Regions from separate parts of the Streptomyces sp. NPDC036984 genome, predicted to be linked through region 1. Evidence: riboswitches for the same ligand, from Rfam matches in the RefSeq annotation. Region 1 holds a riboswitch; each other region holds the start of a gene.

Region 1 (3,265 bases):
GCAGATTGATCTCGGCGGGACTGCCCGCCCCCTCACAGATCACCGCGTCATACGTGCCCCGCAACTCCGCCAGGCAGTCCAGGACCGTGCCGAGCAGTCGCTGCTGGCGCCCGCCGTGGTAGCCGCGGGCGCTCAGCTCCCCGACCGGCTTGCCGAGCAGCACCACCTGGCTGCTCTGCTCGCCGCCGGGCTTGAGCAGCACCGGGTTCATCAGCGCGGTCGGCTCGATGCGGCAGGCCTGGGCCTGCATCGCCTGTGCCCGCCCGATCTCGGCGCCCTCGCGGGTCACGAACGAATTGAGGGACATGTTCTGCGCCTTGAACGGCGCGACCTTCACGCCCTGGCGGACCAGCCAGCGGCAGATGCCGGCCGTCACGACGCTCTTGCCGGCGTCCGAGGTGGTGCCGGCGACGAGGAGACCACCGTTCACTTCCCACGTCCTTTCAGGAGTCGGCGTGCGGCGAGCGTGCCGCCGAGGGCGAGCAGGGCGACGCGACGGGAGAGCCGTACGGCCCGGTCGATGTCGGTGACCCGGACGGCCCGCCCCGCGGCGCCGTTGAGCACGGGGCGGTGTTCGACCCGGCCGCCGTAGGACAGGGTGCCGCCGAGGCGTACGCCGAGGGCGCCCGCGAACGACGCCTCCACCGGCCCGGCGTTGGGGCTCGGGTGCTGCGCCGCGTCCGCCCGCCACGCCCGCACGGCGCCGCGCGGATCGGGCCCGGCCAGGACGGCGAGTACGGCGGTCAGACGTGCTCCCGGCCAGCCGGCGAGATCGTCGAGCCGGGCGGACGCCCAGCCGTAGCGAAGGTGGCGGGGCGACTTGTGACCCACCATCGCGTCCAGGGTGTTGACCGCCCGGAACCCGAGCAGCCCCGGCACCCCGGCCACGGCGCCCCACACGAGGGCGCCGACGACGGCGTCGGAGGTGTTCTCGGCGACCGACTCGACCACGGCCCGGGCGATACCGTCGGCGTCCAGCGCCTGCGGGTCCCGGCCGCACAGATGGGGCAGCCGGGCCCGGGCCGTCTCGACGTCCCCGGCCTCCAGCGCACGCCCGATGGTGCGGGCCTCCCGGGCGAGCGAAGTGCCGCCGACGACGGCCCAGGTGGCGGTGGCGGTCAGCGCGACGGAGGCGATGCGGGAGGGGCGTACGACGCGTGCGGCCAGCGCCCCGAGAGCGACGGCGCCACCGGCGCACACCGTGGTGTGCAGGGCGCCCCAGCCGCGGTGGTCGTGCCACAGTGCGCGTTCCACGGCCCCGGCCGCCCGGCCGAACGCGGCGACCGGATGCCCGCGGCGCGGATCGCCGAGGAGCAGGTCACCGAGGAGGCCGGCGGCGGCGCCGTACGCGTACGTGCGATCGGCACCCATCGGCTCAGCCGGCCGTGGGGACAGGAGCGGGCCTGGTACTGGTCCTCGATCGGCAGCCGAGCATGTCGATATGTGTCCTCACTCAGGGTGTCCGCGCCCTGGTTCGACGTGAATCGGCGGTGAGAGTTCCTGGCTCCCGGGGTTCTACCCCGGTGACAGTGGCGGGACCGCGCCGGATTCGCACCGGCTTCCTCTCCTGCCGCCGTACATGGCCTGGGCAGTCCACCACGCGCCCGGAACGGCCGTCAACTTGCCTTTGACCTGGGATGCCGGACTGTGCTGAGGCCCACACCGCTAGCACGCCGAGGGGCTCCGGGGGGCCGGCTTGCGGCAAAACCGCTCGCAGGGACGGCATTCACCCAACCCCCTTGTGCTCACGCACAGTGAACAACTCCAATAGCGCGTACGCCTCATAGGGGGCGCAACGGACGCGGGAGGGGACGCACGGTGGCGTACGTGGGCGAGATGCTGCTGGACGACGGCCAAGTCGTGCTGCTGGAGGTGGCCGGCGAGGGCCCGGTGGGCGTGCAGCGGGTCTCGCGGGGCGGTGTGGTGGCCGGGTCGGCCGCGGAGACCCTCCAACAGGCCCTGGCCCGGGTGCGTCCCGCGCTGGGCGCTCTGGTCACCGAGGCGCGCGGGATGGCGAGACCGCCGGAGTCCCTCACCGTCGAGTTCGGCGTCACGGTGAGCGCCGAGGCCGGGGTGGTCGTGGCGCGCGGGTCCACCGAGGCGCACTTCACGGTGAGCATGCAGTGGGCGAACGCGGACCCGTCGGACATCCCGGGACAGCGTGATGGCGAAGGCCGGCCCTGACGACGAACTCCCGCGGGGGATCGCCCGCTTCTGGAGCGAGGACGGCCGCGTCACCGGCACCGGCTTCCTGATCGCGGAGCGGACCCTGGTCACCTGCGCGCACGTCGTGGCGAGCGCGCTGGGCGGCGACGAGTCGGCCCCGGCGGCGCCGACGGCCGCGGTGTCCGTGGACTTCCCGCTGCTGAACCCGCCGTCCGCGCGCCGGGCGGCGACCGTCGCGCACTGGCGCCCGGTCACCGAGGACGGCGGCGGCGACATCGCCCTGCTGACCCTCGCGGAGACCGTCCCTGGCACGGCACCGGTCCGCCTCGCGGGCGGCACCGGGGTGTGGGGCCACCCGTTCCGCGTCCTCGGCTTCCCGCACCGCACCGAGGACCACGGGGTGTGGGTGCGCGGCCGCCTGCGCGCGCCGGTCGGCAAGGGCTGGACGTCCATGGAGGCGGCCTCCGGCTCGCCCGCGATCGCCCGGGGCTTCAGCGGATCGCCGGTCTGGGACACCGCGCAGGGCGGGGTGGTGGGGATGACCGTCGCGGTGGAGACGGGCGCTCCGGCGGCGACGGCGTACCTGATCCCGGCCGCCCTGCTGCTCGGCCTGGACCCCGCCCTCTGCCCCTCTCCCTTCCGCGGCCTGGAACCCTTCCGCGAACAGGACGCCCACGTCTTCTTCGCCCGCCGCGCCGACAGCGCACGCATCGCCGACGCCGTCCGCACCCACCCCTTCGTGCCGGTGGCCGGAGCGTCGGGGGTCGGCAAGTCGTCCCTGGTGCGCGCCGGGGTACTGCCCCTGCTGCGGTCGGCCGGCCATACGGTGACGGACTTCGCCGGACAGCCGGACACGGACCCGGTCCACACCCTGGCCGCCGCCCTGGCCGGCCAGTTCCCGGCGGCCCGCGACCTGGCCCGCGACCTGGCCCGGGAACCGGCCGGCGGCGCCCGCGCCCGGACGGCGGTGCTGCTCGGCGCCCGCATCCTGGAACACGCCGGTACGGCCGGACACGTCGTCCTCCTCGACCAGTTCGAGGAGACCGTCGGCGCCCGCCCCGCCGACGCCCGCGCCCTGCTCGACGTCCTGCTGCCGATG
Region 2 (3,265 bases), on a different contig from region 1:
TCCAGCTGCTCGGCGGCGTCTGGATCCTGCAGACCTTCCCGGCCCTGGTCGGCGGCCTGTTCACCCGCTGGTTCCACCGCTGGGCGCTGCTGGCCGGCTGGGCGGCCGGCATGATCTACGGCACGGCCGCCGCGTACGGCGTCGCCTCGCCGACGCAGAAGCACTTCGGCGGCAACGCCAAGGAGATCCCCGGCATCGGCGAGATCGGCTACATCGGTCTCACGGCGTTCGTCCTGAACGTCGTGGTGACCGTGGTCCTCACCGTCGTCCTGAAGGCCGTCAAGGCTCCCGAGGGCCTGGACGAGACCCGGCCGCAGGACTACACGGCGGACGCGGGCGATCCCGGGGTCCAGGTGGAGCTGCCCTCGGCCACCGCGGGCGCCGGCCACTAGCAGCCCCCCGCACCACCCGCAGCGGGCCGCCGGAAAGCACGTTTCCGGCGGCCCGCTTGCTTGCACACTCAGACCATGGACATCCTGATCCGCCCCGCCGAACCGGGCGAATACGACGCCCTGGGAGAGCTCACCGCCCAGGCATACCTCCAGGACGGCCTGCTCGACTTCGGCGAGAGCGACCGGTACCTGGGCGAACTGCGGGACGTGGCCAAGAGGGCGGCCGCGGCCGACGTACTCGTGGCCACGCGCCACGGCGCCCTCCTCGGCGGAGTCACCTTCGTCCCCTCCGGCGGCCCCATGGCCGACATCGCGCGGCCCGGGGAGGCGGAGATCCGGATGCTCGCGGTCGCCCGGGCGGCCCGCGGCCAGGGTGCCGGCGAGGCGCTCGTGCGGGCCTGTGTCGAGCGCGCACGGGCCGCGGAGGGCTGCACGGCCGTCGTCCTGTCGACCCAGCGCACCATGCACGCCGCCCATCGCATCTACGAACGGCTGGGCTTCGTGCGGGTTCCGGAACGGGACTGGAATCCGATGCCGGAGCTCGACGACATCACTCTCGCCACCTACGAGTTGACGCTCTGACACCGGCACGACACAACATCTGGGGGTGACACGACAGCCCGGCACTAGATGTATGCTCGTCCTCGCTGTCGCCGCAGGGGAATCCGGTGCGAGTCCGGAACTGTCCCGCAACGGTGTACCTGCGCGTATCTGCGCGCCTGTTGAGTCCGACGACCTGCCGACAGCGCACACCCGGCCGTCCGGCCCGGGTGGGTTTCTGAACGTCCGGGCCTCGTGGAGTGGGCCGGTGGACGCGACGCCGTGCGCGCTCGTGGCTGCCCCCTGCCCTCCGCCGGGCCCCGTGCCGAGCGAGGGAGAGCCCCACGTGACCATCGCGCCAGCCGACCCGGCTTCAGTCAGCGAGCTGGAGACCGACGGTCCCGGTGCCGTGCTGCTGCGGACCCTGACCGAGCTGACCGCCGACCTGCCCGACGCCGACCCGGGCCGGGTCGCCGCCGCCGCGCTGCGCGGCCGGTCCGCCCGGGCCGACGAGGCGGAGCTGCGGGAGCTGGCCACGGAGGCCGCGGCGGGCCTGATCTCCGAGGACCCGGCCTACTCCAAGCTGGCCGCCCGGCTGCTGACCCTCGCCATCCGGGACGAGGCCGCCTCACAGGGCGTGACGTCCTTCACCGAGTCGGTCGAGGTCGGCCACCGCGAGGGTCTTGTCGCGGACCGCACCGCGGACTTCGTCCGGCTGCACGCGGAGCGGCTCGACGCGCTGATCGACGGTGCGGCCGACGACCGGTTCGGCTACTTCGGCCTGCGCACCCTGCACAGCCGCTACCTGCTGCGCCACCCGATCACCCGCAAGGTGATCGAGACGCCCCAGCACTTCATGCTGCGGGTGGCGAGCGGTCTGGCCGAGGACGACACGACCCGCTCCGTGGACGAGGTCGCGGCGCTGTACCGCCTGATGAGCCGCCTCGACTACCTGCCCTCCTCCCCCACCCTGTTCAACTCCGGCACGCGGCACCCGCAGATGTCGTCGTGCTACCTCCTCGACTCGCCCCTGGACGAGCTGGACTCCATCTACGACCGCTACCACCAGGTCGCCCGGCTGTCGAAGCACGCCGGCGGCATCGGCCTGTCGTACTCCCGCATCCGCAGCCGCGGTTCGCTGATCCGCGGTACCAACGGGCACTCCAACGGCATCGTGCCGTTCCTGAAGACCCTGGACGCCTCGGTCGCCGCGGTGAACCAGGGCGGGCGGCGCAAGGGCGCGGCGGCGGTCTACCTGGAGACCTGGCACTCCGACATCGAGGAGTTCCTGGAGCTGCGGGACAACACCGGTGAGGACGCCCGCCGTACCCACAACCTGAACCTGGCGCACTGGGTCCCGGACGAGTTCATGCGCCGGGTCAACGCCGACGAGCAGTGGTCGCTGTTCTCCCCCGCCGACGTGCCCGAGCTGGTGGACCTGTGGGGCGACGAGTTCGACGCCGCCTACCGCAAGGCCGAGGCGGCGGGCCTGGCGAGGAAGACGATGCCGGCCCGGGACCTGTACGGCCGGATGATGCGCACGCTCGCGCAGACCGGCAACGGCTGGATGACGTTCAAGGACGCCGCCAACCGCACCGCCAACCAGACCGCGCAGCCGGGCAACGTCATCCACTCCTCCAATCTGTGCACGGAGATCCTGGAGGTCACCGACGACGGCGAGACGGCCGTCTGCAACCTGGGATCCGTGAACCTGGGCGCCTTCGTGGCCGACGGGGACATCGACTGGGAGCGGCTGGACGAGACCGTCCGTACGGCCGTGACCTTCCTCGACCGGGTGGTGGACATCAACTTCTACCCGACCGAGCAGGCGGGCCGTTCCAACGCCAAGTGGCGGCCGGTCGGTCTGGGCGCGATGGGCCTCCAGGACGTCTTCTTCAAGCTGCGTCTGCCCTTCGACTCCGCCGAGGCCAAGGCGCTGTCCACGCGCATCGCCGAGCGGATCATGCTCGCCGCCTACGAGGCGTCCGCCGACCTCGCCGAGCGCAACGGCCCGCTGCCCGCCTGGGAGCAGACCCGCTCCGCCCGCGGAGTCCTCCACCCCGACCACTACGACACCGAGCTCACCTGGCCCGAGCGCTGGGACGCCCTCCGGGCGCGCATCGCACGGACGGGCATGCGCAACTCGCTGCTCCTCGCCATCGCGCCGACGGCCACGATCGCCTCGATCGCGGGCGTGTACGAGTGCATCGAGCCGCAGGTGTCCAACCTGTTCAAGCGCGAGACGCTGTCGGGTGAGTTCCTCCAGGTCAACTCCTACCTGGTGCAGGACCTGAAGGACCTGGGCGTGTGGGACGCCCGGACCCGCGAGGCCC
Region 3 (3,265 bases), on a different contig from region 1:
GTCAGCGGCGCGCAGCGGCAGTGTCTCGCGCAGCGCGGGCTCGTCCACCTGGATCACCGACGTACCGGCCGCCTCCAGGTCGTTCACTTCGTCGCGCAGCGCGAGCGCGACCTGCCGGGCGGTGTCGCCGAGGGGCTGGTCGTCGCGGACGAAGGACCAGGCGAGCATGGTGACCGGGCCGGTGAGCATGCCCTTGACCGGCCGGTCCGTGAGCGACTGGGCGTACGTCGTCCAGCGCACCGTCATCGGCTCGGGGCGCGCGATGTCGCCGGCGAGGATCGGCGGGCGGACGTAACGGGTGCCGTAGGACTGGACCCAGCCGTGCTGGGTGGCGAGGCAGCCGGTCAGCTGCTCGGCGAAGTACTGGACCATGTCGTTGCGTTCGGCCTCGCCGTGCACCAGGACGTCCAGGCCGGCCTTCTCCTGGAAGCCGATCACCTCCCGGATCTCGGCCTGGACGCGCTCCTCGTAGCCGGCCTGGCCGATCCGGCCCGTGCGCAGATCGGCGCGGGCGGTGCGCAGTTCGCCCGTCTGCGGGAAGGAGCCGATGGTCGTGGTCGGCAGCAGCGGCAGGCCGAGGAGCGCGCGCTGGGCGGCGGTGCGCTCGGCGTACGGCTGGGAGCGGCGGGCGTCGGCCCCGGTCACTGCCGCGGCGCGGGCCCGGACGGCCGGATCGTGGGTGATCGGCGAGCCGGCGCGGGAGGCCAGATCCGCCCGATTGGCGGCCAGTTCGGCGGCGATCGCGTCGGTTCCCCGGGCGAGGCCCTTGGCGAGCGTGACGATCTCCCGGGTCTTCTGCCGGGCGAAGGCGAGCCAGCGCAGGATCTGCGGCTCGATGTCGCGTTCCACCGTGGTGTCGAGCGGCACGTGGAGGAGGGAGCAGGAGGCGGCCACGTCCACCCGGTCCGCCAGCCCCAGCAGGGTGCCGAGCGTGGCGAGGGACTTCTCCAGGTCGTTGACCCAGATGTTGCGGCCGTTGACGACACCCGCGACCAGACGCTTGCCGGGCAGACCGCCCACGGCGGCGAGGTCCTCGAGGTTGGCGGCAGCCGCCTCGGTGAAGTCCAGGGCCAGGCCCTCGACCGGAGCCTTGGCCAGCACGTGCAGAGCCTCGCCGAGCCGGTCGAAGTAGGAGGCCACCAGCAGCTTCGGCCGGTCGGTGAGGGCGCCGAGATCCCGGTAGGCGCGGGCGGCCGCGTTCAGTTCGGCCGGGGTGCGGTCCTGGACCAGGGCCGGCTCGTCGAGCTGCACCCACTCGGCGCCGGCCGCGCGCAGGTCGGCGAGGACCTCGGCGTATGCGGGCAGCAGCCGGTCGAGCAGGGTGAGCGGGTCGAAGCCGGCGGCCACGCCCGGGGCGGGCTTGGCGAGCAGCAGGTAGGTGACGGGCCCGACGAGGACGGGACGGGCGGTCAGGCCCAGGGCGAGCGCCTCCCTCAGCTCCGCGACCTGCTTGCCCGAGTCGGGGCTGAACACCGTGCCCGGGCCGAGTTCCGGCACCAGATAGTGGTAGTTGGTGTCGAACCACTTCGTCATCTCCAGCGGCGCCACGTCCTGCGTGCCGCGCGCCATCGCGAAGTAGCCGTCCAGGGTGTTCGCTTCGACGGCCGCCCGGTGGCGGGCCGGGATCGCACCGACCATGACGGTGGTGTCCAGGACGTGGTCGTAGTACGAGAAGTCGCCGGTCGGCACGTCACGGATGCCGGCCGCGGCGAGCTGCCGCCAGTTCGAGCGGCGCAGTTCGGCGGCGGTGGCGCGCAGGGCGTCGGCGCTCACGCGGCCCTTCCAGTAGCCCTCGACGGCCTTCTTCAGTTCCCGGTGCCGGCCCTGGCGGGGGTAGCCGTACACGGTGGCCCGGGCTGCCGCGGCTGCGGACTTGGTGGTCACGGAGATCTCCTTCGCGAGATGAATCCCTGAGATCCCGGGGACGGGACGAGAGCGCGAAGGGGTGACGAACCGCACGGCAGCAGCCTGTGGCCGTCCGCTCGGTGTGTACGCCGACCCGCCCTCGAGGTCACCGGGATGTCCGCGCACGAGTGATGCGCGCGCGGGCAGTTGGCAGGTCTTCGGACTCGCGGGCACGTCCTCACGACATGAGGACACCTACTGGCCGTCGCTTCCCGGGCCCTGTACGTCGGACCCAGTGCGTATGACGGCGGTCGTTCCCGCTCACCGCTGCGGGGCAGTCCCGGAATTCCACCGGGTTCCCTCTTACGACGCATCCCGCCTGGCGGACGGGGCGAACCAGCTGCACGGGCCAGCCTACGGGGCCGCTCGGGATGGCGTCCGGTCACGTGCGGTGTTCGGAGGGTGACGTGGGACACGGAACGGGCTCGGGGCGAACCGATCGCGGCCCGACGACCCCCGGGGCCCGGTGACTTCGCCGTTCCGTGCGGTCACAGGCCGTGAGGCCGACCGTGCGAGAACGGGCCGTCACAGACCGAGCGTTATCGCCGCACCGACACCCCCGAGCCCCAGTGCGAGGGCGGCTTCGGGCCAGCCGCCGGTGCCCCAGCGGAAGAACCGGTCGAGGGCCAGCCGGCCCGGTCCGAGAGCGGCGACGGCCAGGGCGACGACGGCGATGCAGACGTTGTACTCGACGCCGCCGTCCCCGTCCCACAGCCCGTGGGCCGCGGTGACGGTCACCATGGCGTTGATCATCACGCCGATCAGCGCGGCGGCGGCGAGGGGGGTGAACAGTCCGACGGCGAGGCCGAGGCCGCCGAGGAACTCGGAGAGGCCGCCGATCACGGCGAACACCTTCCCCGGGTGAAAGCCCAGGTCGGCGAGGCCCCGGCCGGTGGCCGTCAGACCCGGCCCGCCGAACAGGCCGAAGAGCTTCTGGGCGCCGTGTGCGGCCATGAGCAGCCCGAAGGTCAGCCTGATGAGCAGCAGACCCCAGTCGCCGGCGGCCGCTCCCGGCCCGGGGCCCTGTCCTGCTGCCGGTCGCGCGGGATTCGCCGGCCGGTCCGTGGTGCGCTTCGTCATGTGAGTGCTCCGGTACGGACGCCGAAACGGGCGTCGGCCGGCCTGTCCGGGCTTCCGGCTCACCGGTCGGCGGTCGACCTGCGCCCGGCCGTGGGGCCCCTGCCGCCCCTACCGATCCTTCCGCACCGGCAGTGACCTCGCACATCGGGCGGAGGACCGGACTGCGGCAGCGCGCGCCCGGCGTGACGCGGCTGCCGCTGTGCCCGGTCCGCGGACCGGGCGGACGCTACGACGCCTGGGCCTTGTCGTACAGGGCCTTGATCACGTCACCGAAGTACGG

Evidence for each region. Region 1 has a riboswitch for cobalamin ahead of ACZ7DL_RS15540 (cobalamin biosynthesis protein). Riboswitches for the same ligand answer to the same signal wherever they lie in the genome.
Region 2: another riboswitch for cobalamin. It lies ahead of ACZ7DL_RS00430 (ribonucleoside-diphosphate reductase subunit alpha); the one in region 1 lies ahead of ACZ7DL_RS15540 (cobalamin biosynthesis protein).
Region 3: another riboswitch for cobalamin. It lies ahead of metE (5-methyltetrahydropteroyltriglutamate--homocysteine S-methyltransferase); the one in region 1 lies ahead of ACZ7DL_RS15540 (cobalamin biosynthesis protein).

What each region holds. Positions count from the first base shown of each region.
Region 1 is NZ_JBVJRL010000007.1:63,753-67,017, reverse strand. It holds gene ACZ7DL_RS15545 (cobyric acid synthase) at 1-430, opposite strand, end outside; gene ACZ7DL_RS15540 (cobalamin biosynthesis protein) at 427-1,371, opposite strand; cobalamin riboswitch at 1,475-1,614, opposite strand; gene ACZ7DL_RS15535 (CU044_2847 family protein) at 1,819-2,184, shown strand; gene ACZ7DL_RS15530 (nSTAND1 domain-containing NTPase) at 2,165-3,265, shown strand, end outside.
Region 2 is NZ_JBVJRL010000001.1:90,545-93,809, forward strand. It holds gene mctP (monocarboxylate uptake permease MctP) at 1-392, shown strand, start outside; gene ACZ7DL_RS00425 (GNAT family N-acetyltransferase) at 468-974, shown strand; cobalamin riboswitch at 1,027-1,150, shown strand; gene ACZ7DL_RS00430 (ribonucleoside-diphosphate reductase subunit alpha) at 1,279-3,265, shown strand, end outside.
Region 3 is NZ_JBVJRL010000013.1:57,153-60,417, forward strand. It holds gene metE (5-methyltetrahydropteroyltriglutamate--homocysteine S-methyltransferase) at 1-1,884, opposite strand, end outside; cobalamin riboswitch at 2,038-2,261, opposite strand; gene ACZ7DL_RS23300 (DoxX family protein) at 2,431-2,985, opposite strand; gene ACZ7DL_RS23305 (trypsin-like serine peptidase) at 3,212-3,265, opposite strand, start outside.